2 regions of the Bacillus sp. MN7755 genome follow, and region 2 is predicted to be linked to the other one. Evidence: riboswitches for the same ligand, from Rfam matches in the RefSeq annotation. Region 2 holds a riboswitch; the other holds the start of a gene.

Region 1 (23,863 bases), on a different contig from region 2:
AATGGATTGTAATACATCCATTGCTTCTCCAAATGTCATATCAAAAATTGTCTTATCTTCTATGTATGGAAATTGTCTAAAACGCTTTTCTAACATTTTCACGGCGTCCGACGTAAAGTGTGCACTATCAATGCCAAATTCTGTTTCAAGAAGAACGATCCAATCTAACACATGAAAACCTAATCCATTTACGAATGAAATAAGTTTTTCTGCTGGCTGTGAAGATAAGAATACGTATCGCTCCATCTCACTAAACAGTTCTTCGCCTAAAACTTCTGCTAACTCATCATCATGTTCACGTTCAATAATCTCTTCATACCCGTAATCATCAACAAGCTCCTCAACTTCTTCACTATCCTCACAAAGCAATTGACTAAGAAGTGCATCTTTCTTAAATTCACTACCTTGTACAACTTCTAAAAAGCTCGTTTCCCATCCATTTTCTAATTTCATATAATGTAACTCCTTTATATACTTTTTCTTATCATCACTGTACCCAAAAGATCGCTTTTATAACCTTTTAGATAATTACTATTATTTCACATGATTCATAACGTGAGATGCAAATTCAGCTGCATCGCCTTCAAAAATATTTATTTCTGGCAAATGATAGAACGTTGTTTGAAGCGGGTTTCCTTCATGATATACATATATCTTTTTCTCTAGCGCAATCGCCATTCCAAACTCTGTATGACTCCCATTTCCGCCATCTAATATAAGTAAAAAGACATCCGCTTCTTTGATAGCATTCTTTTCTGCCTGGCCAATTTCTCTTAATTGTTCTTGATTTACTGCTCTTTCGTTTCTTGTCCAATCATATGTATGATGCCATCCTGCATGTTTCAGTTCATTTGCTATAGAACGTACAAGATGTTTATTTTTGAATCCTGAAGCGATATAAAAATCCATTTATATACACCCCTTCTTTATATACGGGAAACTCCTTTTTAGCGTTACTTGCTATATATAATAAAAAACGATTTCAAAAAAAATACCCATCTTTAAAACTTATTTGCGTTTAAATGATGGGATGCTTCATGATCTTCTTTTATTTTTTGCTTTTTATAACTTTCATCAGCTAACATTTCTAGTTCAGCTGTTATCTCTGATTTTTCAAGCTCTCTTTCTTGCGAAAATTTCCTTGAAATATAAACAATAACACTACCAACGTACAACACAAAGCATATAATAAGTGCAGTATTTTCATAGAGACTTAGCTCCAACACAGTCACTCCTAATCCATTCGTATTTTCACGCTTCATTAATTGGAATTTCCCTACTAACCATTTGTTATTGTAACATAAAAACACCGTTTCTTGGAATCTTTCAACCTACTAAAAGAGACATGATTTTTTCATCATGCCTCTGAAATATGGTGAATGATTGTTTTAGTCGCTTCTTTTCCATTATATTTTTTTAATGCGGTTTTATACGCCTCATTATTATGAGATAGCTCTTCAACATGCTTTATAAGAGAATTCACAGTCACATCTTCTTCATACAGTACAGAGGCATATCCTTGTCTTTCAAAAGACTCTGCATTTAATATTTGATCTCCACGGCTTGCAAATTTCGATAACGGAATTAGCAGCATTGGCTTTTGCAATGTTAAAAACTCAAAAATGGCATTGGACCCCGCACGCGAAATAACAAAATCTGTTATCGCTAATATGTCTGGCAGCTCTCCATGTACATATTCAAATTGTCTATATCCTTCTTTATTTTGTAAACTTTCATCAAGATTACCTTTTCCGCAAAGATGCACAATTTGATACTTTTTCAGAAGTTCTGGTAACGCTTCTCGAACCGTTTCATTAATTTTCTTTGCGCCCAAACTTCCTCCCATGATTGTAATAACTGGCTTTTTACGTGAAAAACCTAAAAATGCTAAACCTTTTTCACGATTTCCCTTTAATACTTCTTCACGTACAGGTGATCCTGTATAGATTACTTTTTCTTTCGGTAAATGTTTCGCAGCTTCTTCAAATGTAACAAATATTTTCGAAGCAAAACGGAGCGCAATTTTATTTGCTAGTCCTGGCGTCATATCAGATTCATGTAATAAGACTGGTACTCTATTTAGCCATCCTCCAATTACGACTGGTACAGATACGAAACCACCTTTTGAAAAAATCACATCTGGTTTGAGTTTTCGAATCCTTACATACGCGTCCATAACACCCTTCATTACAAGAAAAGGATCTTTTATATTTTTCAAATCAAAATAACGGCGTAGCTTTCCACTCGCAATACTATAGTACGGAATGCCTTCCTTTTCTATAATCGTTTTCTCAATTCCTTGATGAGAACCAATATAAGAAATATCCCAGTTGTCTTCCTTTAAATATGGAATAATGGCTAAATTAGGTGTTACATGCCCTGCCGAACCGCCACCTGTAAAGACTATTTTTTTCATACGTCTCCCCCTTCTAGACTATAATACACTAAAATATCTTGCCTCGGGGTGAGAAAATACCATAGCCGTTACAGACGCTTCTGGCTCCATCATAAATCCTTCCGTTAATGAAATACCTATTTCCTCTGGATGAATTAAGCGAAATAGCTTTTCTTGATCTGCAAGTTCTGGACATGCTGGATAACCGAAGGACACGCGTATCCCTCTATATTTCGTACGGAAGCGTTCTTCCATCGTCAATTCTGGAGAATCTGGAATACCCCAGCGATCGCGAATGAGCATATGTGTTTTTTCAGCAAGTCCTTCTGCTAGTTCAAGCGCTAACGATTGAATGGCATGACTGCGTAAATAATCACCTTTCGCCTTCCACTCTTCAGCAATGTCCCGAACGCCTTCCCCAACAGTAACGGATAGGAAAGCAACATAGTCCATTTCATCTCCAATTGGTCTTAAATAGTCACCTAAAGTACGATATGGTTCTTTTCCTTGTCTCGGGAATGTGAAACGCTCTATGACACGTGTATGATCTTCTGGATCATATATTACAATATTTTGTCCGTCGCTTTGCGCTGGGAAAAATTGATACACTGCTTTTGGTTTTAACCAAGATTGTCCTTCCTGCAATAATTCGTCTATTAAATCATTTAATTCGTGCGCTCTTTTATCTCCCTCTCGCAAAAGCTTCTTCACACTTCCTTTTAATCCAAGGTGATGTCCAAGTAGCATTTGTCTATTCAGAAATGGTGCAAGATGTGAAACAGGAACATCTCGTAATACAATTCGTTTTGTTGAATCAGGCACCATAACCTCTGATTTTGGTAATGGCTCAATTACTGCTGGAATTTCTACTTTCTTCTCTTCTTTTGTTACAATATGAAGATGACGTTCCTTTTTATCCTGCTTCATCTTCTCACGCTCTTCTTCTTTTTGAAGCTTATTAATAATATCAAGCCCCGTCATCGCATCACTTGCATAACATACGAGCCCTTTATAGGATGGCGAAATACGATTATCTGTAAACTTTCTCGTTAACGCTGCCCCGCCTACAACAATCGGAATATCAATATCCGCCGCTTTTAAATCTTCTGCAGTCGTTACCATTTGTTGAGCCGATTTTACTAACAAACCAGAAAGACCTATAATATCAGGCTTCTTTTCTTGTACTTCTTGAACAATTCGATCCGAACGTACATTGATTCCTAAATTAATAATCTCATATCCGTTATTCGCTAAAATAATTTCAACGAGATTTTTCCCAATATCATGCACATCACCTTTAACAGTCGCTAATAATACTTTCCCTTTTTTTGCACTATCGCTAGATTCCATATGTGGCTCTAAATAGCTTACAGCAGCTTTCATACTTTCAGCACTTTGCAATACTTCAGCAACGATAAGCTCATTATTATTAAATAATCGTCCCACCTCATCCATTCCTGTCATAAGTGGGCCATTAATAATATCCAAAGGTTTTCTTCCTTCTGTAAGTGCGAGGCTTAAATCTTCGTGTAACCCTTGTTTCGTACCTTCTACAATATAATTTGCTAGTCGCTCATCAAGAGTTAATGTTTCTTGGATAACGACATCTTTCTTTTTTGCCGCGCGATAAAAATTTGTAAATTTTTCTAACGTCTCTTGCGTTGTTTCAAAAAGTAATGCATCTGCAAGACGTTTTTCTTCCTCAGGAATTGACGCATAGCGTTCTAATTTTTCCGTATTCACAATCGCGTAATCTAATCCTGCTTTCGTTGCATGATATAAAAAGACGGAATTTAATACTTCGCGTCCAGCTGGTGGTAAACCAAATGATATGTTACTTACACCTAAAATCGTTAAACACTCTGGTAATGCTTCTTTAATAAGGCGAATCCCTTCTATCGTTGCTGCCGCTGAGCCAATATATTCTTCATCACCTGTACCTACTGGAAATACAAGTGCATCAAAAATAATATCTGACGGACGTATACCATATTTCTTCGTCAATAACTCATAACTTCTTTTCGCAATTTCAAGTTTTCGTTCCGCACTTACTGCCATACCGTCTTCATCAATTGTTCCTACAACAATAGCTGCACCATATTTCTGAAGAAGCGGTGTCACTTTTTTAAATCGTTCTTCTCCATCTTCTAAATTAATTGAATTAATAACAGCTTTTCCTTGAATATAAGTAAGAGCTCGCTCCATCACATTTTCATCTGTTGAGTCAATCATAATCGGTACTTTTAACACTTTCGTAACTTCTGCCAAGAAGTTTTCCATATCTTCTATTTCATCCCGGTCCGGGTCTGCCATACAAATATCAATAATATGAGCATTTTTCTTCACTTGTGCTCTTGCGACTTCAGCAGCTTCTTCAAATTTACCTTCTGCTACTAATCTTTTAAATTTACGTGACCCAATAACATTCGTTCTTTCACCTACAAATAACGGTCTCATAGAATCATCATATTGCAGTGCCTCTAATCCACTAACCCCATGCCCTTCTCGTTCATGATGTTCACGCGGCTTAAGCGAATCTAACGCAGATTTCATTGCTTTTATATGTTCTGGTGTTGTGCCACAACAACCACCGATAATATTAACCCATCCTTCTTCAGCAAATCGCTTCACTTTTTCAGCGAGAGAAGATGGAGATTCATGATAATGTCCATCTTCATCAGGAAGACCTGCATTTGGATAACAAGAAATGTAACACTCCGACAAATCAGATAGTGAACGAATATGATCTCTCATAAACTCCGGACCAGTCGCACAGTTTAATCCAACAGATAATGGCTTCATATGTTCTACCGATAAGTAAAAAGCCTCAATTGTTTGCCCAGCCAGAGTCGTTCCCATTGGTTCAATTGTTCCTGAAATCATGATAGGTACAATTTTATTTAGTTCGTCAAAAGCTGCTTGAATTCCAATATAAGCAGCCTTCACGTTACGCATATCTTGACTCGTCTCAACGAGTAATACATCAACTTCTCCCTTCAGTAATCCTCTTGCCTGCCTTGTATAAGCTTCAATTAATTCTTCAAACGTCACACCACCAGTAACACTAATCGCTTTCGTTGTCGGTCCCATTGCTCCCGCAACATATACTTCCTTCCCGCTTTCTATAACAGCTTGCTTTGCTAAACTCGCTGCCTTCTCATTTAATTCCTCGTCTAAATGAGACAACGCATAATCACTTAATACAATATTTGTCGCCCCAAATGTATTTGTTTCAATAATATCCGCTCCGGCTTCAATATAAGCTTTATGAATCTTTAAAATAACATCTGGTCTTGTTTCTACTAAATATTCATTACAGCCTTCGTACTCTTCACCTCCGAAATCTTCCGCTGTTAAGTCCTCTTGCTGAATCATTGTTCCCATTGCACCATCTAATATTAAAATGTTATTTTGTAATTTCTCTTCTATACATTTCATCAATTAATACCTTCTTTCACTTCTTGCTTTTCTCTCACATATTTAACAAGGTGTTCTGTAATTTCATATTTGAGAAATGGTGTAATAAGATAAATGCCGTTAAAATATTTCATCGCCGCATCGATCAATTCTTGTGAAATATGAATCCCTTCCTCAATTGCTGCCTCTTTCGTTTCATGCCCATCCATTCTCTCTCTTATTTCTTCAGGAAGTGTAATACCCGGCACCTCAAAATGAAGAAAATCTGCATTCCGTTTACTTATTAATGGCATAATCCCAATAAAAATAGGTTGTTCCAAATGCTTTGTTGCTTCATACACTTCTTCAATTAACGCGATATCATAAATCGGCTGAGTTAAGAAGTATTCCGCTCCAGCATCTATTTTCCGTTCCATTCGCTTAACCGCTGCTTTTAAATGTCTTACATGCGGATTAAACGCACCTCCCACTGAAAACCTTGTTGCTGGGCCTATTGATTTCCCTAAAATAGAGCGCCCATCATTCATTTCTTTAATCATTTTAATGAGCTCAATAGAGGACAAATCATATACAGAAGTGGCACCTGGAAAATCACCGACGCGTGCTGGATCACCTGTTAAAGCTAACACTTCTTCCATACCTAATGCTGATAAGCCTAGTAAATGAGATTGTAGCCCGATGACGTTATGGTCTCTACACGTTAAATGCGTCAATACGGGAATATCATGCTTCGTTAATAATGCTCCCATTGCCATATTCGAAACGCGAGGCGATGCTAATGAATTATCTGCTAGAGTAATAGCGTCCGCCCCAGCTCTTTTCAATGCTCTCGCCCCTTCAAAAAACCGCTGTGTATCTAACGTTTTCGGTGGATCTAATTCCACTACTACTGTCGTTTGTTTTTTTGCTTTCTCCGCTAAAGTGACATGAGCTTTCGAACGTTTCTCGTGTGTATGAACTACTTTCGGTCTTTGAATCGTATCCTTTTCTATTACAGGCGTAACATTTAGAGTAGCCCGTTTCATACTTTCAATATGTTCTGGAGTCGTACCACAACAACCGCCCAATAACCGAATACCTTGCTCAATAAATTTCGGTGTCATCGCTTCGAAATAAGCCGGACTTCCCTCATATACGTAACGTCCCTCCACATAATTTGGAAGACCTGCATTTGGATATGCTGACAAGTAACCATTTTGCGGAATCGATATCATTTTAAAAGCTTCCGTCATATGAAGTGGCCCTAGTTGGCAGTTCAATCCAACGACATTTGCACCGTAATCTAAAAGCTGTTTTAAGATTTCATTTACATCATTTCCATTTTGAGTCGTACCTGCCTCATGTAACGCTAATTGAGCTACAATTGGGATATTCGTTTGTTTTCGTAGCACCTGAACAGCATGAAGTAATTCAAACTCATCATAAAAAGTCTCTAATAGTAGTCCATCAACCTGTTCTTCTAGTAAAGCACTTGCCTGCTCAAGTAGCATAAATTCTCTTTCCATATCAGTAGTTGTAACGGCTCCAATATGTTTCATACCGCCAATTGTTCCTAAAATTGCATTTCTATCTGTCACAGATGCTTTCGCCAGTTTTACTGCCGCTCTATTAATTTCAGTAACTTGATTTTCTAAACCATACATACGTAATTTCGCTTCATTTGCTCCGTACGTATTTGTTTGAATCACATCTGCCCCAGCAGCTACATATTGCTTATGAATCGATATAATTAAATCTGGATCGGATATATTTAATTCTTCAAAACTACTTTGCAAACCATGTGAATGTAATAACGTCCCAACCGCACCATCACCTATTACAATTCCTTTTGATAATAAATCTAGTAATTTCACAAATCTCCCTCATTTCTATCAATATAAAAACCCCCTCTTCACTTTGAAGAGGGGGACATAATTGTTCCTCCTCTTATTATGCAAAACATTCGTTTTGCAGGTATTAGCACCGTTTCAAACATTTCGTTTGAAGGTTGCCGGGTTTCACAGGGCCTTTCCCTCCACCGCTCTTAATAAGAGTTTGTCTTTATTATTTTATTTATGTAGCTAAAAGGAAATGCGTTCCCCTTTTAACAATGTTTGTTAATTTTTCAATAAATTTAGCACGCACAAATGCAAAAGTCAATGACAGTTGCGGAAAAATAAAAATTATTTAAAATAAAGTTGCAATTCAATTATCTTTTGTTGTAAAGTTAAAAACATAATAAAATTTCATACGAACATTCTTATCTAGAGAGGTAGAGGGACTGGCCCTATGACGCCTCAGCAACCATTAACATTTGTTAATAAGGTGCTAATTCCAGCAAATTGTGAAAGATTTGACAGATGAGAAGAAGACTCTATTCAAACCGAAAGCCTTCTTCTTAGAAGGCTTTTTTTATTTTACATTCACTTAATTGTTAATTTAAAAAGGAGGAATTTTCACATGTCAACAATTGAAACAAAACTAGCACAAATCGGAAATCGTAGCGAAACTACAACAGGAACGGTTAACCCACCTGTTTATTTCTCAACCGCTTATCGTCATGAAGGAATTGGTAAATCTACTGGTTTTGACTATTCACGAACTGGTAATCCAACTCGCGGCCTTTTAGAACAGGCAATTGCAGATTTAGAATACGGCGAACAAGGTTATGCCTGTAGTTCAGGGATGGCAGCTGTTCTCCTCGTCCTCTCCCTATTCCGCTCCGGAGACGAACTTATTGTATCTGAAGATTTATACGGGGGCACTTATCGATTATTTTCTGAGCACGAAAAAAAGTGGAACGTTCGATGTAGATACGTAAATACACAATCTATTAAACAAATTGAGCAAGCTATCACCACTGAAACGAAAGCTATTTTCATAGAAACTCCGACAAATCCATTAATGCAAGTTACTGATATTGCCGCTGTCGCAACTGTAGCGAAAAGACACGGACTACTTCTTATTGTAGATAACACATTCTACACGCCTTATATACAGCAGCCATTAACAGAAGGTGCCGACATTGTACTTCATAGTGCAACGAAATATTTAGGAGGACATAACGATGTACTAAGCGGACTTGTCGTTGCAAAAGGAAAGGAACTTTGTGAGGAAATCGCTCATTATCATAATGCCTCTGGTGCGGTCTTAAGCCCATTTGACTCATGGCTATTAATTCGTGGTATGAAAACGTTAGCTCTTCGCATGAGACAACATGAAGAAAATGCAAAAGCAGTTGTTGCTTATTTAAATGATGAGGACGGGGTGACAGATGTATTTTATCCTGGAAGAGGCGGCATGATTTCATTTCGTCTTAAAAATGAAACATGGATTAATCCATTCTTACAATCCTTATCCTTAATTACATTTGCTGAAAGTCTCGGTGGTGTTGAAAGTTTGATGACATATCCAGCAACACAAACACACGCTGATATTCCTGAAGAAATCAGAACAGCAAACGGTGTATGTAATCGTCTTCTTCGATTTTCCGTTGGCATTGAAAATAGTAACGATTTAATTCAAGACTTACAGCATGCCATTAAACTTGTAAAAGAAGGTGTAAGAATATGAGTTATTCTATAGATACACTTTTACTACACAACCAATATAAACATGACCCACAAACAGGATCTGTTAACGTTCCCATCTATAACACATCAACATTCCATCAGTTTGATGTAGATACGTTCGGGAAATATGACTATAGCAGGTCTGGTAATCCAACTCGTGAAGCTCTTGAAGACATCATTGCATTATTAGAGGGCGGAACAAAAGGATTCGCATTTGCATCAGGCATTGCAGCAATTTCTACTGCATTCCTCCTTCTTTCACAAGGTGATCACGTACTCATTTCAGAAGACGTATATGGAGGCACTCACCGAATGATAACTGAAGTACTCTCCCGTTACGGTGTCTCACATACATTTGTTGATATGACTAATTTAGAAGAAATAAAGCACAACATTAAACAAAATACAAAGCTCTTTTATGTAGAAACACCTTCTAACCCGCTTTTAAAGGTGACAGATATTCGCGCTGTTTCTAAGCTTGCAAAATTTATTGGCGCTCTTACCTTTGTTGATAATACATTTTTGACACCACTATTCCAGAAACCGCTTGAACTTGGAGCAGATGTCGTTCTTCATAGTGCTACAAAATTCATTGCTGGTCATAGTGATGTTACTGCCGGATTAGCGGTCGTAAAAGATGCCGAACTTGCTCAAAAACTTGGATTTTTACAAAATGCATTCGGCGCTATTTTAGGACCTCAAGATTGTTCTCTCGTACTTCGCGGTCTAAAAACATTGCATGTACGCCTTGAGCATTCAGCTGCAAACGCCAATAAAATTGCACATTATTTACAAGAACACGCTAAAGTTCAAAACGTCTATTATCCTGGCTTACAAACACATCTTGGATTTGATATTCAACAATCTCAAGCTACATCAGCCGGAGCTGTCCTATCTTTCACTTTACAATCAGAAGATGCACTCCGCCAATTTTTATCAAAAGTAAAATTACCTGTCTTTGCAGTTAGTTTAGGGGCTGTCGAATCAATTCTTTCCTACCCAGCTAAAATGTCACATGCAGCATTGTCGCAAGAAGCTCGTGATGAAAGAGGGATTTCTAATTCATTACTTCGTTTATCTGTTGGCCTTGAAAATGTTGATGATTTAATATCCGATTTTGAAAATGCCCTTTCTTATGTAGAAGAGCCTGTAAATGCATAGAGAGAAAAGAAGATATGAAATTAAATTTTCATATCTTCTTTTTATGTTTTCGAGTATACTTTTTACTTTTCGTATAGTTCATAAAAAACGATAGGGCACCATCTATTTCCAAGTAATAAATTAATTGATATATTAAGAAATAAAAGGGGCAAAAATAATGGATACTTGTGCAGATGTTTTAATCGTTATCGATTTACAAAATGGAGTATGTTATAGCGAAGAACATTTATTCGATCTACAAAATTTACTTACAAAAGTAAATAAAAGAATTTCTTCATACAGAAAATCAAACAAACCAATCATTTTCGTTCAACATTGTGATGATGATTTAGTACCTGAAAGAGAACTTTGGGCTATTCATGCTGATCTAGATGTTCAAGAACAAGATTTTTTTGTGAGAAAAACACATGCAAATTCATTTTATAAAACTAACTTAAAAGAAATTTTAGACCAATTATCTGTACAGCATATTGAATTTTGTGGCGCCCAAACAGAGTACTGCATGGATGCTACAATTAAATTTGCTCATGGACTTGGATACGAAAACTTCATGGTACAGAAAGCCACCTCTACGCTAAATAATCCATTTATGTCCGCAAAAGAGACAATTGATTTTTATGAAAATATATGGAACCACAGATTTTTAAAATTGATGAAAGAAGAAATCAAGAATACATAACTAATGTCTTGGTAATTCTAAGATTTATCAGCTATACTCAAACATTTTATTATCACTATAAAGAAGCTGATTACATTCAGCTTCTTTTCTTTTTAACCTGTTTTATATTCTAGATATTACATTATAATTCCTTTATCTTATTATTTTAAAAATTTTGTATATTCATTTGAAAGAATAAGAAAATCATGGTAAGATTGTGTTACAAATATATCTATATCTTTCAATTTTTAAAACGCATCGAAATTTTCACCCAAAAATGTCATTTTACAAAACCGTGCTAAATCATCTACTTTATTTACATCAGGGTCTCTTTTCTTACAATTTCTTTACTTTAGGACTTTTTTTCTGCAACAACTGTTTTCTTTTCTTTAATTTTTTGGTATGTATAGTATGGTATAACAGCTCACACGGAGGTGGAAAAGAACATGTTAGAAACCTTTCAAAAAGAAATAGAACTATATGAAAGCAATGCAGAATTATTGAAAGTGCTTGCTCATCCTGTTCGCTTATGTATTGTAAAAGGATTAATTGAACGTGGTCCAAGCAACGTTTCTACAATGTACACTGGCTTAAACATGCCACAATCTACAATTTCACAGCATTTAGCAAAGTTAAAGAGTGCTAAAATCGTTTCAAGTGAAAGAAAAGGGTTGGAAATTTATTACAAAGTGGAAAACGAGACAATTATTCAACTCGTTCGCGTATTATTAGGTTAGGGACTAATAAACAGAGAAAAAGGACGTATTTTATATTTTTCATCTCATATCTTTAATATAAATATATATCATGAGAGGAAATATATGATACTACATAAGTCGTATTAAAAAACAAGACACAGAAATATGCTGTGTCTTGTTTTTTATATTTTTAAATACCGATCCAAGTGTAACTGTTGCATATGTTTCGTATGTATAACAACATCAAATGCACTCCCTAATCCTCCGCTCAAAATCATAGAACGAACTGCTCGATTTTGTTTTTGAATTTCAGAAAAAGGATTCTTATCTTGGTGATTTGTAAGCTGGTCTAATATTCCTGCTGCTAACAAAAACTCAGATTGCTTCTTATGCCATACTGTATTCATACCTTGCAGGCTAAATATCTCTTTCAGCTCATCCCAATGAATATGAGTAGTAAGATCCATTTCACCTGGATGTGCTAAAGGATTACGGATTAACTTATGCTCATAATACCCTCGTAAACTTCCTTCTTGATGTGCAGGATGCATCCATTCTTCTTTTGTATATCCATAATCAACTGTAATACATACACCTCGTTGAAACCATTTCGCAATTTCTTTTATATACTCTTCCATCACAATCGGCACTTCAAAACGCTGACCTTCTGCAAGATGAATATTATATTTCAATAAGTATCGACCAATTCTTTTATGTAACGGTCTATATACTTCTGCAAGTTTCCCTTCCTCTGTATACGTAACACGTACTTCATTCAATATTCCATTTCTCTTCTCAATTACTTCAACAGGGAATGCATCAAATAACTCATTCGAAAAAAGAATCCCTTCGAACGATTCTCCCATTTCACTATGCGACGTATAATATGACACGTTAGAAAACGAACAAAGATTTTTCTGCTGTAGTTTTCTATGAAAAGGACTCATTTCAATCATTGAATAGTTTAAATCAATAAAGGTTTCCGGAGATAATTGCTTCCATTCTTGTAAAACATCATAGGCAAACCTTCCTGTTCCCCCACCAATCTCACAAATATTCGGATTAACTTCACCATTTTCAACAAGACGAATTAAAAACTTAGCAAAGGTCTTTGCAAAAACAGAGGATACGTTGCTACTTGTGAAAAAATCCCCTTGTCTTCCAATTTTTTCACGCTCTTTCATATAATAGCCATGTTCCTCTGCGTATAACGCAAGGTTCATATATGTACTATATGAAATCGAATAATCCTTTTCTTTTTCCATCCATTTTCTAAAAATGAGCTCCATTCCCATAATGACCCCTTACTGTAAAAATGGATTATTTTCTTTTTCAAAACCAATGCTTGTTTCTGGACCATGTCCACATAACACCGCTGTTTCATCTGGTAACACAAATAATTTTTCTTCAATACTTCCAATCAATTCAGCAAAACTCCCACCAGGTAAATCTGTTCTTCCGATGCTCATTTGGAACAATACATCTCCAGAAAATACAGCATTCGCCTCTTTACAATAATAAGAAATACTGCCTGGAGAATGTCCTGGCGTCTCAAAAATTTCAAAATTAAATGAACCAATTGCTAATACACCTTCTGTATCAATAATATGATCTGCTGGTTTTGCTGTAATGCTGCGATTCATCATAAAAATTTGAGAGCCATTTACAGTTGCATCGCTTAACCAATCTGCTTCTTCTTTATGTACGTACACAGGAATATGAAAAGCGTCTCTCACCGCATCAACAGCACCAATATGATCAAAGTGAGCATGTGTTAATAAAACAGCCAGTGGCTTTAATTGTTCTTCTTGTAAATATGTAACGAGCTTCTCTCCTTCATGACCAGGATCAAAGATAATACACTCATTTTGATCATTCGTTAAAATATAAGCATTCGTTTGTAATGGGCCTAACGGCATTTGTATCCATTTCATATGAAAATCTCCTCCAATTATTAAACTTACTTTCAATGATACAACATTTTTTTCTCTTAGGAAAAGAAAGGATGCTATCTCGACAATCATTTTTAAAACATGTACAATATAAAAGAGTAAATATTCCAAAAACTCATATTAAGGAATGGGTAGACAGAGGAGGATATTGTATGGGCCTTGTTATTATTTTTACGCTTGTCACTCTGTTAGCTGTATTTGCTACGCTTAGAACACTTCGCGAAAAGAATTTTCTCGCGGGCGGCTTTGCAATTGCAACTGTACTCGTTTTCGGATGGTTTACAATCATGACTGTTCTATATAACGGGTACCCACCAGCAGCTTAATTCATTTACATGTTATTCTTCATCAAGATTTCGCACAAAAAGAGGAGGGGTTTCCCCTTCCTCTTTTCATAGTTCACAACTTATATCATCTTCGCTTCGTATTTGTGCTTTTTTACAAGCCACGCTCCTCCGATAACACCTGCATCATTACCAAGTGTTGCAATAGCTAGCTTCGTGCTCTTTACAGCACGTGAGAAAGCATATTGCTCGAAATAACGTTGAATTGGTTCTAATAGTGCATCTCCAGCTTTAGAAACGCCTCCACCAATAACAATTTTCTCTGGGTTCAACGTGCTAGAAAGGTTCGCTACAGCTAAGCCTAAATAAGAAGCTACTTTTTCTACTACTTCACCAGCTAGTTCATCACCTTGTCCATGTGCTTCAAATACGTCTTTTGATGTAATACGCCCTTCTTCTGCTAACATAGAACGAAGAATACTCTCTTTATCAGTCTCTTGTATTTTTTGCATAGCAACACGTACAATACCCGTTGCAGATGCTACAGTTTCTAAGCAACCAGACTTCCCGCAATTACATGGGAAAGCATTCTCTGTAACTACTGTAATGTGTCCAATCTCACCAGCAGCACCACTTACACCGTGTACAATCTCACCATTAGCAATTACACCGCCGCCAACACCAGTACCAAGTGTCATACAAATTAAATCTTTTGCTCCTTCACCAGCACCTTTCCACATTTCACCAAGCGCTGCTAAGTTTGCATCATTATCAATAACAACAGGTAATCCTGTTTCTACTTCTAATAAATCTTTTAACGGATAGTTTTTCCATCCTAAATTAACCGCTTCATAAATCATTCCAGACGCCACGTGTACAGGACCAGGAGCTCCCATACCAATACCGATTAACTTACTTTTTAATTCACCTAACTCTTCTAACTTTTTATCAATAGCTTTCGCTACATCAAGCGTAATATGTTTTCCTTGCTCATTTGTATTCGTAGGGATTTCCCACTTATGTAAAATTTCACCGTACACATTAATAAATGCTAATTTAATCGTTGTACCACCAAGGTCAACACCAACTAACCATTTCTCTTCCATGTTGCTTACCTACCTTTATCTAATTCTTATTTAGCTCTTTTTGAATTTCTTGCTTCAATAAAAATAAAGCTGTTTGATAGTCTTGTGGATCGATTAGCTGTGATTGATTTAATTCACGCAATTCATCTTGCATTAATTGTAAATCTGCAATTCGATCACCCGTATAAATAATCGTACCAAATTTCTTTAGCAATTGCTGAATATCATAAATAGATATCATTTCATCACCCTCTATGCTCACTTACTATAAAAAATTATAATAAGAAAACGTTCACATATTTTATTATAATCAAGAAGAAAAAGTCTCGTCAATTTTTATTTGTCTATACAAGCCCATTTATAACCATTGTTCCTTTTTCTGTAATAATTTTTTCGACATTTTTATCAAATGGCTCTACTGGAATATGTTTTACCATTTGAAAATCATAAGCTAATGATAGCGTTTTCCCTTTATAATGTACGAGATAACGATCATAATAGCCACCGCCATATCCAATTCGCTCTCCTCGCTCTGTATAGGCTACGCCTGGTACGATTTGAAGATCAATTTCATCCGCATTCACTTCTTCCGTAAGCGCCGGAATCGGCTCACGTAAATTCATATACACTGTTTCTAATTGATCAAAATTACTAATTTGTCGGAAGGACATCGTTCGCGTTCCTTTGTTACACTTTGGAACAACAACTTTCTTTCCTTCTTCCCAAGCTTTTTCGATGATAGGATATGTATTCACTTCATTTTCCATTGAAAGAGTAATTCCAATTATTTTAGCCTCAGCCCACTCTTTTTGCGCATACAACGAAAATGCAATTTGCTCTGATAAAGTTGCATACTGTTCTTCTGATAAAGAATTCATGTGTTCTATTATTTGTTTACGCAAACGTATTTTCTCTTCTTTCACACATCTTCCCCCTTACAGTGACACTTTACTCTATGATGATAGTGTATCACTTTTAACAAAGGAATCGAATAAAAAAAGAAACAGTAGGAAAATATTCCTACTGCTTACTTTGTTTCACGGTGTAACGTAGACTTCTTGTCACGCTTGCAATACTTTTTAAGCTCGATACGCTCAGCGTTGTTACGTTTGTTTTTCTTTGAGATATAGTTACGATCTCCGCATTCTGTACATGCTAGAGTAATATTCACACGCATTCTTATTTCCCTCCAGTACTAATAACTTAAATCAGACTATACTATAATACCACTTTTAAAATAAAAATTCTACACCTTTTGATATTGTCTAATTTTTTCTATAAGATTTTTCATGTTTTCCCTTGCTATTACTGGGTTTCTAGCATGTGAATACACTAAAAATTTCGGTTGTTTTGTGTCAGAAACGATATAAGACCACTCTTTTTCGGTATATTTGAACTGTACTCCTTCAAATATACCTTCTTCCTTTCTTTCCATATCAGCCAATAATTTCCTCATTACTTTCCCTTTTTCATTCCATGAACATACAACTTCATCACAAAGTAAATAGAGCGGCGGTGATTGCTCTACTATGCTGAGAAATGTTTTTCCCTGCAATGCTATTAACTCGAATAATTTTCCAATTCGATATAAAATATCTCGTTTCCATCTCGCTTGAAACGACTTTTTTTCATCCTGCGTATAAAATAGAAGGTAACATTCTCCTAATTTCAAAGACATTGGGTAAATACTTCCTGCCGATTCAAGTAATAAATCTGGAATATCTACCTCTTCAAAATCTGTCCCCTGGTAAATATTACTATGGTTATCATATAACTCAAAATAATTTCCTTGCTCGGAAAACATAAGTGCCATATTTGCTTTACTTGATTTCATCAAGGCTTTCACATGATCCTTTTGCTCGCCCGCATAAATCCACGTAACTGTGCATCCGAGCCTTTGCAAAAAGAGCATAAGTAAATGTTGTAACATATCATTTCTCTTATTAATAAGAAGATGGAACTTCTGTTTTTTTATTTTTTCAATATCAATACGCTCTAATACAGCCTCTATATAATCATGTAAAGAAACGTGGACTAGCTTATTCCGTCCCATTTCTTTCTCACATGTGTAATAAAACGCCTCAGACATATATACTTGTTCTATCGCTTTTTGCTGCTTATACGTTAATTGTACCCCCTCCTTACCATACAACTTTATAACAACCTCTTTTTCATTTTCCACTTGAATGAAAACCCCACCTGCACATTGTAAATCCTGAATGCTATACCGAAAAAGTGATTCATTCATTTCTTTGCATTCCATCGTATGAACTCCGATACCATGAATCGCATGAAGAAAGAGATTTTTATAAGAAGTCGTTTCTATATGCTCTTGACTCCCAATTAATATACTTTGTCCTTTAGCAAAAAGGGATCCGTACGCCATCGCAACCTTTACAATAAATTGAGGCGTAATCTCAACATTACCTCTTCCTACAATGCGGCTTTTTTGCAACCATCCTGCACTCTTTTCACTTTCTTGAACACCAGCCGATCCTACTACCGAATAGCTGTCAATCGCCTTATATGGCCATAGTTTTCCCTTTTGCTTAATTACTGTACTTTTCCCTATATGACAATGATCCGCTACAATGCTTTTTTGAAACAGTGTAACGTCATCTTCAACCATTGTATGCTCTCCTATTGTCGTCTCTAATAACTCGCAATACTGCCCAATTTTCGCATTTGCAAAGACAATACTTTTTTGAAGATGAGAATAACTTGAAACAATACTATTTTTCCCTATAATAGAGTACGGTTCAATTATAGCTCCTGCACCAATTTTTGCTCCTTCTCCAATAAAAGAAGGGCCGTGAATTTTCGTTCCTTTTCCAATCGTCACGCCTTCTCCCATCCATACCATCGGCAATACTTCCGTGTAAGGAATAGGTACTTGCAATTTTTTCGTTAACAAATCAAATTGTGCTTGGCGATATTGATCAAATGTCCCGATATCTAACCAATAACCTTCTGACAAATATGCAAATAATGCGTTCTTATTTGCCAATAACGGAAACACATCTTGACTGAAATCAAAAAATTTCCGGGGCGGTATGTAAGAAAAAATTTCTGGCTCCATAATATATATACCTGTATTCACAATATTAGAGACAACTTCATTCCAGCTCGGTTTTTCTATATATCGTGTAACCTCTTGTTCTTTGTTCATTACAACTAAACCGAATGAGAGTGGGTTTTCTACTTCTTTTACAAACATAGTTACCATTCTTTTCTTTTGTTCATGAAACGTAATTCCTTCTGATAATTGAAAATCAGTTAACGCATCTCCACTTATGACAACAAACGTTTCATCTAAAAATTTTTCCGCTTGTTTAATACTCCCTGCAGTTCCAAGCGGAGGAGAGTCTTCAAAGTAGTACAAGTTAACGCCCCATTTGCTACCGTCACCAAAATATTGCTTAATAGCTGTACTCATATATTGAACAGTAATTGCAATGTCACGAATACCATGCTGACGTAATAATTCAATATTGTATTCCAAAACTGGCTTTTCTAATAATGGCAACATCGGCTTTGGAGTATTACATGTTAATGGTCTAAGGCGTCGTCCTTTTCCTCCAGCTAAAATAACCCCCTTCATATACTTCAGCCTCCACTTATATAATGTTCAGTAACTTCATATACGATATGTATATTATCTACCCCGCATTAACTAGCAGTATAAAATAAAACTTTAATCAGTATGGGGTTTGTTCCTTTCGCACTGATTATGAGCCCTGACCACTCGTGCTTTGACAGGCGGTAAAACTCCCTATATACATGTACCTTTTAAACGCCAAAAGAAAGCGCTTACCATTGACTTAGTAAAATATTACTTAATAAGCGAACAACATATATGTCCTATTTTTTCCATTATATTATGATACATCTTATCATCATAAACTAAAGGAAACAACGAGCTTTTTTTGTCATGTTTTGACTAAAAAAAGCAGGTGATGTTTCACCTGCTTTTTTTCTTTATTCATTTAATAAGTAATGCTTTCCTTTTACTAAATAAAAAACATTTTCAGCAATATTTGTAATATGGTCTGCTACACGCTCAATATATCTCGCTACAAAGGATAATTGTGTAATTTGTGTAATTGCTTCTGGTTGTTCTGGAACTGAAGATATAAATTCACGAATTGCTTTCCCGTATATTTCATCAACAGAATCATCCATTTCGGCAATTTGTTTCGCAAAAGTTAAATTTTCTTGCTCATATGCTTCTAACGCTAACTGTAACATCTCATTTGCAATTGCAAACATCTCATCAAGATTGTGCAAACTAACAGCCACTTCTTTTTCCCCTAGGCGAATTGTTGATTTCGCAATATTAACAGCATGATCTGCAATACGCTCTAAATCTGTCGCTGTTTTAATTGAAATGAAAATCCTTCTTAAATCACTTGCTACAGGTTGCTGCTTCGTAATAAGCATAAGCGCAAGATCATTTATTTCCTCTTCTAAAGTATCCATACGATAATCACCATCTATTACCTCTAACGCTTTCTCTACATCCTTTTTATGAAGACCTTCCATAGCAAGTAATAAAGCTTCTCTCGCTAGTTCGCCAAGCTCAATCACCTTTTGCTGTAATGTTTTTAAATCACATTGAAACTGTTCTCTTACCATTGTTTCTTCCCCCTCAGTATTTATGTGCCATTATATATAGATCTCCTACCTAGCCTACATGTAATAAGCCTTAAGATAGGAGAAGTATTACTTCTCTATCAAAATGAGGTAAAATAAGAAACGCCCTCCGTTAAGAGGGCATTGGCTCTTAGCCTTGCTAGTGATATCAACCAAATCGGCCTGTAATATAATCTTCTGTACGCTTATCTGAAGGTGTCGTAAATAATTTGTTTGTATCTGTATACTCCACAACTTCTCCACTTAAGAAGAAGGCAGTTTTGTCTGAAATACGTGCTGCTTGTTGCATGTTATGCGTTACGATAACAATACTAAAATCTTTCTTTAACTCTTGAATTAATTCTTCTACTTTTAATGTTGAAATTGGATCTAGTGCCGATGTTGGCTCATCCATTAAAATAACGTCTGGTTCAATCGCTAAACAACGTGCAATACATAGACGTTGTTGCTGTCCACCGGATAAACCGTATGCATTATCATGCAAACGATCTTTTAACTCATCCCAAATCGCTGCTCCACGTAAACTTTTTTCAACAATTTCATCCAACGTTTTCTTGTCACGAACACCATGGATTTTCGGGCCATATGCTACATTTTCATAAATAGATTTCGGAAATGGATTTGGCTTTTGGAACACCATTCCTACATGTGTTCGTAATTCTTCAACTGGATACGCTTTATCAAATATATTGCGCTCTCTATATTCAATTACACCTGTAGTTCGCACGATCGGTACTAACTCTACCATACGATTTAATGTTTTTAAGTACGTTGATTTACCACAACCACTTGGCCCGATAATTGCTGTAACTTCATTCTCATGAATGCTTAAGTTAATATCTTTTAGAGCATGGTCTTCTCCGTACCATAAATTTAAGTTTTTCGTATCAAATACTACTTTCTTTGGCGCAGTCTCGATTTTCTCCTCGTTTTTCACCTGTACATTTACTACTGTTGCTACCATTTGAATTCCCCTTTCATCCATTTCCAACTTATTTTCGATTTCGTAACCATAGGACAAATATATTGATAAAGAGCAACAAACCTAACAAAACAATCATCCCAGCAGCTGCTACATACTGAAATTCTTCTTGCGGTCTACTCATCCAATTAAAAATTTGAATTGGTAAAACTGTAAATCTATCAAACATACTAAATGGAACATAATTTGCAAATGCAAGTGCCCCGATAACTAATAACGGTGCCGCTTCTCCAATCGCCCTCGATATCGCTAACGTACAACCCGTTATAATTCCTGGGAAAGCATATGGCAATACAATTTGATACATCGTTTGCCACTTCGTAGCACCTAATCCGTAAGAAGCTTCTAATAATGAACTTGGTACAGATCGTATCGCTTCTTGACTCGCTACAACAACTGTCGGTAAGACGAGTAAACTCATCGTCAGTGCCGCCGCAATGATACTCTCACCTAAATGAAGAGCATATACAAAAATAGTTAAGCCGAGTAATCCAAATACAACGGAAGGTACTCCTGCTAACGTTTGATTATTAATTTCTATTACCTTTTTAAATATAGATTCCTTCGCATATTGCTCTAAATAAAGAGCAGTTCCGACTCCAAATATAAAGGAGACCGGTATAACAATACTCATAAATAATATTGTTCCTGACAAAGCTGCAGCAATCCCAGCTTCTTTCGGATTACGCGAAGCGAAGTTTGTAAAGAAATCTAACGAAAGGTAACTTATACCTTTTTCAAAAATTTGAAAAAGCAAAATAAGTAGTATTACTATTGAAAACAAAATTGCTATATAAAATAACAATTTGTAAACTCGATCTTTTAAAAAACGTGATGCCATATTTTCTTGTATTTTTTTATGATTCAACATTCGCATATTATGTCAGCCTCCTAAAGTGGCGCATAATAGACTGCGAAATGATGTTCATTATAAAAGTAAAAAAGAATAACGTTGCGCCTACAGCATACATGCTGTAATAAGTAATTGTTCCATGTGGAGCATCACCTAAACTCACTTGCACAATATAGGCTGTTAGCGTTTGAATAGAGTGTGTCGGATCGAGCGATACATTCGGTGTGGATCCCGCTGCAATTACAACGATCATTGTTTCACCGATTGCCCTGGAAGCGGCTAATATAATCGCTGACATAATCCCTGTAAAAGCCGAAGGAAACACGACTTGTTTTACCATCTCAAACCGAGTTGCTCCAAGTGCTAACGAAGCTTCTTTCGTTCCTTTCGCTACAGCTCTCATTGCGTCTTCAGACAGAGATGCAATTGTAGGTATCATCATAAACCCAATAACAATACCTGGACTAATCGCATTAAAAAACTGTAAATCTGGTATAATCCGTTGTAAAAGCGGTGTGACAACTGTTAATGCAAAAAAACCATATACAATTGTCGGGATACCTGCTAATAGTTCTAACATCGGTTTTAATAATTTCCTTGCACTGTTTGAAGCATATTCACTTAAAAATACAGCACACGCTAAACCGATAGGAATTGCTACGAACATGGCGATTGCGGTTACAAGGACCGTTCCACATATAAGTGGTAATATACCGAATTTAGGATCTTCAAAAAAAGGTAACCATTCTTTCTCCGTCAAAAAGGAGTGTAATGGTATTTTTTGAAAAAACATCATTGTTTCATTTGCTAACGTAAAAATAATTCCAAGTGTCGTCACAATAGACACGCTAGCAATTATTTTTAGTAATAACGGAACTATTCGATTGATTCGCTGCGTTTTTTTTCTTTGTTTTGTATTTCTTTCAATCAAATGTTGTACAGAAAATGTAATTTGACTTTTGTCATTATAAGCCAAAGATGAAAACCCCTTTCCACCCTGACATTACCTTTTTATTTCTGTTAACATCCGCAGCTGTTCATTGTATTTTTCTTTTGGTAATTTTACATATCCAACCTCTTCGGCGAGATTACCAACATGCTGAATCATAAACTCAATATAATTTGCTACATTCATTTTATTTCGGATAGATGCATCATTCACATAAGCAAATAGCGACCTAGATAATGGCTGATACTTACCTGATTGAATGGTATCTTTCGTCGGAAGTACACCATTCACCTTGATTGCTCTCACCTTATCTCGATTGGCCATATAATAAGCATATCCTACAAAAGCAATGGCATTTTTATCATTCATTACCCCTTGCATAATAACTTGATCATCTTCAGACAAAGAGACTTTTTTTACAATGCGACTTTTTTGTAAGATGACATTTTGAAAATAATCATACGTACCAGAGTCTACACCTGGCGCATAAAACTTCACCTGTTCACGTGGCCATGATGAATGAATTTGTGACCATCGCTTTTCGCTTTCATCTTCACTCCACAATAGACGTAACTCGTCTACCGTCATATTGTCTACCCAAGTATTTTGGCGGTTCACAACGATCGTAAGACCATCGTAAGCGACTTCGAACGGTGTAAACTGAATGGAGTTTTTCTTCATTTCATTTTCTTCCACTTGTTTCATTACTCTCGAAGCATTATTTATATCCACTTCTCCTTTACTGAAACGATTAAATCCTCCTCCTGTTCCAGAAACACTGATGGAAATTTTCACGTTCGGATGCACCTTTGTATATTCCTCCGCTACTGCTTCTATAATAGGAAAAACTGTTGAGGATCCATCAACTCTCACTTCTCCCATTTCATTCACAGCAAATGCAGTAGCCGTGCCAACATAAAGGAAACATGTCGACAGCATGAAAACTTTAATCGATGCACTTATCCATTTCACGTGTTCTTCCTCCTAGAAGTAACCGGAAATAACAGGATTACAGATATAAGAATACTGCTAAACTATTAATTCGGTTTTAATTGTTTGTAAAAGTTTTGTAAAGTTCCACAAGAATCAACATTAAGTAAAATTTTAATCCGTAGCCACTGTGCATCTTCATTGATGATTGGTCTATAAAACAGTTATCCTCTAGAGGAGATGCATACGTATCATTTGTGAAGCCTCTTAATTTTTCGATATTATTATATGCTTG
Region 2 (7,817 bases):
ATCAAGTAGCATATGCAAGCAAGGCGTTCTTGTGCATGGAGATGTGCCGAGTAGCTCGTGAAGAGAATATGTCATTAGACGTTGTTTCTGGAGGGGAATTATATACTGCGCTTCAAGCAGGATTTCCGGCATCGCGTATTCATTTTCACGGCAATAATAAAACAGAAGAAGAGATCGTGATGGCTCTTCAGGCGAATATTGGTTGTTTTGTCGTAGATAATTTCTTGGAATTAGAAATTTTGCATGATTTAGCAGTGCAACACGGGAAATTTGTGAACATATTAATCCGTGTAACGCCTGGAGTAGAGGCACACACACATGAATATATTACAACAGGTCAAGATGATTCGAAATTTGGATTTGGCGTTTCAAATGGTCAAGCGATGCAAGCCATTGAACTTGCTTTACAAAAATCAAATTATAATGTGTTAGGAATTCATTCACATATCGGATCGCAAATATTTGAAACGGCTGGATTTGTTCGAGCGATTGAAGTTCTTCATCAATTTTTAGAAGAAGTGAGAGAGCGAACGAACTATGTAGTAAAAGTGCTAAATGTGGGCGGAGGATTCGGAATACGCTACACAGAGTCAGATACACCATTAACTCTTGAGACATATGTGCGAGCTGTAACAAGTGCAGTGAGAGAACAATTTACAGTATATAATTATCCATTGCCAGAAATATGGGTTGAGCCAGGCCGTAGTATTGTAGGTGATGCTGGAACGACAATTTATACAGTCGGATCTGTGAAAGACATTCCTGGTATTCGGAAATATGTATCAGTGGATGGTGGGATGACTGATAATTTAAGACCAGCTTTATATAACGCTCGTTATGAAGCTATGTTAGCAAATCGAGGGAATGATGAGAATGAGGAAATCGTTTCGATTGCTGGGAAGTGCTGTGAGAGTGGAGATATGTTGATTTGGGATATTACTCTACCGAAAGTTGCTTCTGCCGATTTATTAGCAGTTTCTTGTACGGGAGCATATGGGTACTCAATGGCAAATAATTATAACCGTATTCGAAGACCAGCCGTCGTCTTTGCAAAAGGTGGAACATCTCAAATTGTTGTAGAGCGCGAAACATATGAAAATATTATTGGGAACGATCGCATACGTATTAAAGAACTTGTTTAAATGGGGAAAAGGAGTTGTTCGGATGGGCAATTCCTTTTTTATAAAATAAAATAATTAAAATATATCGGAAAACTAGGATTGAAAAAAATCAGAATTATGATAAAATACAAATACAAAGCTTATCAAGAGAAGCGGAGGGAACTGGCCCGACGAAGCTCGGCAACCTGCTTATAGAAAGCAAGGTGCTAAATCCAGCAAAATGGAATCCATTTTGAAAGATAAGGTAAAATATATTACCGAACAGTCTTTTCGAAATGGGAAAGATTTTTTTTATGAATAAAAAGGGGGGCTGTTCGCGTGAGTGTACGGGAACATTATGAGGAAGTATCTGAGAAAATTCAAGCGATGCTTGCTGATATGAAATATGGTTCAATTACAATTGTTGTGCAAGATGGAAAAGTCATTCAATTAGAAAAAAGTGAAAAAGTACGTTTAAAGTAAAAAAGCGCTGACTAGAAAAACTAGAGGCGGTTTTAACCTATTTTATTAGGTTAAAACCGTCTTTTTGCTTTTACAGGGGGAAAAAACATGTTGACGTATGAAACGTGGGAAGAAAATGCTGTTTCATTTTCAGAAGAAGATGAAACGAAAGGCGCGCTGTCAGTATTAAGTTGGGCTTATAAAGAGTATAAAGATGAAATTGTATACGCATGTAGCTTTGGAGTGGAAAGTATGGTATTACTGCATCTTATAAACCAAGTAAATCCATCTGCTAAAGTTGTATTTTTGGATACAAACGTACATTTTCAAGAAACGTATGAATTAATTCAAAAAGTGCGGGAACGATTTCCTTCATTGAATATTATAGAAAAACAGCCAAAACTTACACTTGATGAACAAGCAAAATTGCATGGTGATAGGCTGTGGGAAAACAATCCCAATCTTTGTTGTAAGATTAGAAAAATTTTACCTTTAGAAGAATCATTGGCAAATGAAAAAGCGTGGATATCAGGATTGAGAAGGGAACAATCAGAAAACCGTAAGCATACAAGGTTTATAAATCACGATCATCGCTTTCAATCTATTAAAGTTTGTCCGCTCATTCATTGGACGTGGAAAGAGGTATGGCGATATGTATACAAACATAGCTTGCCGTATAACCCATTGCATGATATTGGATATCCAAGTATTGGGTGTGAGAAGTGTACGCTGCCTGTAGGAGAGGGTGGCGATTCGAGAGATGGTAGATGGGCTGGGAAAGTGAAAACAGAATGTGGCCTTCATTACCAATAAGATGAATTTGAAAATAAAGCTAAGAGAGGGTATAGAAAATGAGTACAGTAAACGAATTAATAAATCGAATAGACGAGACATACGACGTATCACAAATTGAAAAAGAAATTCAACTAGATAACATTGCGTTAAGTGATTTAGAGCTATTAGCGACAGGGGGATATAGCCCGCTTACTGGTTTTTTAGGAAAGAAAGATTATGATTCGGTTGTAGAAACGCTTCGTTTAGCAAATGGGAGCGTTTGGAGTATACCAATTACATTACCAGTTATAGAAGAAGTTGCAGAGACTCTAAAAGCTGGAGAGGAAGTAAAACTTGTTAACGGTGGAAATGTATATGGTGTTATTCAAATAGAAGATGTTTTTGTGCCTGATAAGGAAAAAGAAGCGTTATTAGTGTATAAAACGACGGATGAGGCTCATCCTGGAGTGAAAAAATTATACGAAAGACCTAACGTTTACGTTGGAGGAGCTATTATTCTTACAAAACGTTTTGAAAATAATCCGTTTCCTTCTTATCATTTAGATCCAATTGAAACGAGGGAAGAATTTAAAAAACGTGGTTGGAAAACGATAGTTGGATTCCAAACGAGAAATCCGGTACATCGTGCCCATGAATATATTCAAAAATCTGCTCTTGAAATTGTAGATGGCCTCTTTTTAAATCCGCTCGTTGGAGAAACGAAGTCGGACGATATTCCTGCTGATGTAAGAATGGAAAGCTACGAAGTATTACTTCAAAACTATTATCCGAAAGATCGTGTCTTTTTAAGTGTATTTCCTGCAGCAATGCGTTACGCAGGACCGAGGGAAGCGATATTTCATGCATTAGTCAGAAAGAATTTTGGATGCACCCACTTTATTGTAGGACGTGATCATGCAGGGGTAGGAGATTATTACGGTACTTATGAAGCGCAAGAAATTTTTACAAAATTTACAGTGGAAGAGTTAGGGATTACACCGTTATTTTTTGAACATAGTTTTTACTGTGCGAAATGTGAAGCGATGGCTTCGACGAAAACATGCCCGCACGGGAAAGAGGATCATGTTATTTTATCGGGTACGAAAGTAAGAGAATTATTAAGAAACGGTGAAGTTCCGCCAAGTACATTTAGTCGTAAAGAAGTAGTGGAAGTACTAATTAAAGGTTTGAAAAAAGAAGTAGTAACAGAATAGGGAGAGAATGAGATGGACACGAATATTACTTGGCATACAGCTTCTGTTTCAAAAGATGAGAGAAGAGTGAAGAATGGGCATCATAGTTTTGTAATTTGGTTTACTGGTTTATCAGCTTCGGGTAAATCTACAGTAGCGAACGCGGTTGCTCGTAAACTATTTGAAAAGAATATTGGAAACTATGTACTTGATGGAGATAATATACGCCACGGTTTAAATAAAGACTTAGGTTTTTCTGAAAGTGATCGTATGGAAAATATAAGACGGATTGGCGAAGTGGCGAAGCTATTTGTAGATCAAGGTACTGTTGTTCTTACAGCGTTTATTTCACCGTTTCGAGTAGACCGAAAACAAGTAAGAGATCTATTAGCTGCCGATGAGTTTATAGAAGTATTTGTAAAATGTCCAATTGAAGAGTGTGAGAAACGTGATCCGAAAGGGCTTTATAAAAAAGCAAGAAAAGGTGATATTAAAGAGTTTACAGGTATCGATTCACCGTATGAGGAACCAGAGAAAGCGGAATTAATCGTAGAAACGCACAAGTATTCTATTGAAGAATGTGCAGAACAAATCGTGAAGTACTTACAAGAGCGTGGTTTTACCCCGCTATTTACCGGGCAGTAAAACTCCCATCTCAAAATTTGGCTAGGGCAAAGAAGTTAGGTGGGAGATGAACTGCCCGTAAATGCCCGATTGGTTCAACTAATAATCAGTGGAGGATGAACACTCCCCACTGATTAAAGTTTCACTTTATATAGGGGGATAAAAAATGAGTTATGAAAAAGTATGGGCTAACAATGAAAAATTAAATCAAACTGAGAAAAATAAATTAAAAAAAGATGGATTGGAAATCTTTAATGATATTCCTTACTATGCAGAGAATGGCTTCGAATCTATTCCGAAAGAAGAATGGGACGCATTCAAATGGGCAGGGTTGTATTTACAAAGACCGAAAGAAGCTGGTTATTTTATGATGCGTGTAAATATTCCTTCAGGGGTTATTACGAATGCACAGGCAGAAGTGCTTGCTTCTATCGCTGAGGATTATGGGCGCGACGTAATAGATATTACGACAAGACAAGCGATTCAGTTTCATTGGTTGGAAATTGGGCACATTCCAGATATTTTTAAAAGGTTAGCAAGAGTTGGGTTATCTTCAGCTGGGGCGTGTGGTGATATAACGCGTAATATTACAGGGAATCCACTTGCTGGCATTGATGCAAATGAACTGTTTGATACAACTGGTATTGTGAAAGAGGTATATGACTATTTCCAACATAATGAAGAGTTTTCTAACTTACCACGTAAATTTAAAATGTCTATTAGTTCTAACATTTATAACTCAGCTAACGCAGAGATTAACTGTGTTGCATTTACACCTGCTACGAAAGAAATAGATGGTGTGAAAAAAGTTGGTTTTCATATAAAAGTAGGCGGTGGATTATCAGCTCGTCCGTATTTAGCTGATGAATTAGATGTATTCGTTTTACCAGAAGAAGTGAAGGCAGTAGCGATTGGGATTGCTACGATATTCCGTGATTTTGGATACCGTGAAAAACGTCATTTGGCTCGTTTGAAATTTCTTGTTGCAGACTGGGGAGCAGAGAAGTTTAAAGAGAAACTAATAGAGTATACAGGACCATTGCAAAGTAAAGGAGAAAGTGCAGTCAAAGGCTGGAATGCAGGATACTTTTATGGTGTTCAAAATCAAAAACAAGAGGGATTAAAATATGTAGGTTTTAATGTGCCGGTAGGACGCCTACATGCAGAAGAAATGTTTGAAATTGCAAGAATTGCTAAACAGTATGGGAATGGACAAATTCGTACATGTAATTCGCAAAACTTCATTATTCCGAATGTTCCGCCAGAGAATGTAACTGGTTTGCTAAATGAACCGTTGTTTGAAGCAATATCAGCAAGTCCAAAATCGTTTATTGGTCATGCGGTTTCTTGTACTGGTATTGAATATTGTAATCTTGCTTTAGTAGAAACGAAAGAAAGATTGCGAAAAATTGCCGAATACTTAGATACACAAATTGCACTCGATGTTCCGGTTCGTATTCATATGGTAGGATGCCCGAATTCGTGTGGTCAACGTCAAATCGCTGACATAGGATTGCAAGGTGTGAAAATGAAAACGAAGGAAAAAGGAATCGTTGAAGCATTTGAAATATATGTAGGTGGAACGTTGTTAGATGGCGGTGCTTATAATCAAAAGTTAAAAGGAAAAATAGATGGCGAGGATCTACCTGATGTACTCGCATCATTTATAAGTTATTTCAAAGAAAATAAATTACCAGCTGAAACATTTTATGATTTTGTGGGCCGTGTGGGTGTAGAGACATTACAAATAGCGTTAAATAACGTGTTAGAAGAAGTAATAGCGTCTTAGGAGGGGCAATATGGATTTATATCGATTTGAAGCTGTATTAGTAAATAGTATTGTGCCAATTGTTGTTGTTGCTGAAAGTGAAGAACAGGCATTTAAGATGGCGGAGATTGAACTTGAAAAACATTTTTTACCGTTACCAGAGGTAAAGGAGATTGCTTTATTTGAAAAAAAGAAAATTCGAAAAAGCGCAGCCTTTGTTATTCACGAGTAAGGAACATTGAAATATGAAGAAATGAAAACTTCCATTCATATATAAGGATGGAAGTTTCACTTTAATAGTAGAAATGAGGAGAGATGATGGGAAAAGTATATATCGTTGGAGCGGGCCCTGGTGATCCAGATTTAATTACTGTAAAAGGATTGAAGTGTATTGAGAAGGCAGATGTTATTTTATACGACCGTCTCGTGAATAAAGAGTTGCTATCATACGCAAAGCCTGAAGCGGATTTGATTTATTGCGGGAAACTCCCGAATTATCACACGATGAAGCAAGAGACAATTAATACGTTTCTTATTAAATATGCGAAAAAAGGAAAAGTTGTAACGAGGCTTAAGGGCGGTGATCCATTTATATTTGGTAGAGGAGGAGAAGAGGCGGAAGCGCTAGCAAAGCAAGGTGTACCATTTGAAGTTGTCCCAGGTATTTCAGCTGGAATAGCTGCACCTGCATATGCTGGTATTCCGGTGACGCATCGTGATGCAAGTGCGAGTTTTGCTATTGTGACAGGGCATAGGAAAGAAGATGCTGAAGAGGAAGTGAAGTGGGAAAATTTAGCGAAAGGTATAGAGACTTTAGCTGTATATATGGGGGTTAGCAATTTACCCTACATATGTGAACAACTGATGAAGCATGGAAAAGATAAAAGGACGCCTGCTGCTATTATTGAGCGTGGAACGACATCTATGCAGCGCACAGTTGTAGGGACGTTAGGAACAATTGTAGATGTTGCGAAAAAAGAACAAATTCAAAATCCGAGCATGATTGTAATTGGAGAAGTCGTCCGTTTTAGAGAAAAAATCCATTGGTTTGAGAAACAGACAGAAAGTACGTATCAAGTAAGTGGAGTGTTATAAAATGAAAGCCGTCTTATATATATGTCATGGAAGTCGCTTGAAAGCAGCTAAAGAAGAAGCGGTTGCATTTATTACGTCATGCATGAACCGTGTAGAGGCAAGTATTCAAGAAGTTTGTTTTTTAGAGTTAGCGAGTCCAACTATTGATGAAGGATTCCGTACATGTGTGAAGCGTGGTGCTACAGAGGTTATTGTTATTCCAGTTTTTTTATTAGCGGCAGGTCATGTGAAAACAGATATCCCGTTTGAATTGGAGAAGTTAACTAATCAATTTTCGAATGTTAAAGTGACCTATGGTAATCCGTTTGGTGTATCAGAAACACTTGTTAAATCGGTGTATAGCGGAAGTGGCATTGAACAGGAAGATAAGAATGAAGTGACGTTACTTCTCGTTGCAAGAGGGAGTAGTGATCCTGAAGTATTAAGAGATATAAACTGGATCGCTTCTTTATTTCAAACGGAAGAGAAGATTAAAAAAGTAGAAGTTTGTTATTTAGCGGCTGCAGAGCCAAAATTTGAGGAGAAGTTAAAGGAAGTTGTAGAACGAAAAGAAAAGAACATCGTTGTGCTGCCTTATTTATTATTTACAGGTTTACTTATGAAACATCTTGAAAAAGAAGTGCGCCAATATGAGTTGGATGAGATAAAAATAAGTCCGTATTTAGGAAAGAATGAAGCGTTTCAGTACATGTTAATTCAGAAAACGAAGAAATTATTGAAGGGAGATCAATATGTATCCACTTACAGTGCGAGTTGAGAAGAAACGTGTTGTTGTCATTGGTGGAGGGAAAGTCGCGGGAT

The links. A riboswitch is a leader RNA that binds a small molecule or an ion and turns the genes downstream of it on or off. The one in region 2 is predicted to bind S-adenosylmethionine.
Region 1: it holds a riboswitch for S-adenosylmethionine, as region 2 does, so the genes downstream of both, metI (cystathionine gamma-synthase/O-acetylhomoserine thiolyase) here and ACYVEC_RS09385 (YezD family protein) in region 2, are expected to answer to the same signal.

Annotation. Positions count from the first base shown of each region.
Region 1 is NZ_BTRL01000026.1:144,571-168,433, reverse strand. It holds gene ACYVEC_RS26230 (hypothetical protein) at 1-453, opposite strand, end outside; gene ACYVEC_RS26225 (nucleoside 2-deoxyribosyltransferase) at 535-909, opposite strand; gene ACYVEC_RS26220 (DUF3966 domain-containing protein) at 1,002-1,262, opposite strand; gene murG (undecaprenyldiphospho-muramoylpentapeptide beta-N-acetylglucosaminyltransferase) at 1,358-2,416, opposite strand; gene metH (methionine synthase) at 2,435-5,833, opposite strand; gene ACYVEC_RS26205 (bifunctional homocysteine S-methyltransferase/methylenetetrahydrofolate reductase) at 5,833-7,665, opposite strand; SAM riboswitch class I at 7,736-7,845, opposite strand; SAM riboswitch class I at 8,049-8,158, shown strand; gene metI (cystathionine gamma-synthase/O-acetylhomoserine thiolyase) at 8,252-9,364, shown strand; gene metC (cystathionine beta-lyase) at 9,361-10,524, shown strand; gene ACYVEC_RS26190 (cysteine hydrolase family protein) at 10,682-11,203, shown strand; gene ACYVEC_RS26185 (ArsR/SmtB family transcription factor) at 11,629-11,919, shown strand; gene ACYVEC_RS26180 (class I SAM-dependent methyltransferase) at 12,063-13,175, opposite strand; gene ACYVEC_RS26175 (MBL fold metallo-hydrolase) at 13,185-13,814, opposite strand; gene ACYVEC_RS26170 (DUF2759 domain-containing protein) at 13,985-14,158, shown strand; gene glcK (glucokinase) at 14,239-15,222, opposite strand; gene ACYVEC_RS26160 (YqgQ family protein) at 15,242-15,442, opposite strand; gene ACYVEC_RS26155 (5-formyltetrahydrofolate cyclo-ligase) at 15,546-16,124, opposite strand; gene rpmG (50S ribosomal protein L33) at 16,229-16,378, opposite strand; gene ACYVEC_RS26145 (sugar phosphate nucleotidyltransferase) at 16,448-18,802, opposite strand; gene phoU (phosphate signaling complex protein PhoU) at 19,180-19,836, opposite strand; gene pstB (phosphate ABC transporter ATP-binding protein) at 20,003-20,818, opposite strand; gene pstA (phosphate ABC transporter permease PstA) at 20,847-21,713, opposite strand; gene pstC (phosphate ABC transporter permease subunit PstC) at 21,715-22,665, opposite strand; gene phoX (phosphate ABC transporter substrate-binding protein PhoX) at 22,693-23,610, opposite strand.
Region 2 is NZ_BTRL01000008.1:438,056-445,872, forward strand. It holds gene lysA (diaminopimelate decarboxylase) at 1-1,142, shown strand, start outside; SAM riboswitch class I at 1,259-1,367, shown strand; gene ACYVEC_RS09385 (YezD family protein) at 1,440-1,583, shown strand; gene ACYVEC_RS09390 (phosphoadenylyl-sulfate reductase) at 1,671-2,375, shown strand; gene sat (sulfate adenylyltransferase) at 2,414-3,550, shown strand; gene cysC (adenylyl-sulfate kinase) at 3,563-4,174, shown strand; gene ACYVEC_RS09405 (nitrite/sulfite reductase) at 4,320-5,942, shown strand; gene ACYVEC_RS09410 (DUF3906 family protein) at 5,953-6,153, shown strand; gene cobA (uroporphyrinogen-III C-methyltransferase) at 6,240-7,016, shown strand; gene ACYVEC_RS09420 (sirohydrochlorin chelatase) at 7,018-7,773, shown strand; gene ACYVEC_RS09425 (NAD(P)-binding protein) at 7,748-7,817, shown strand, end outside.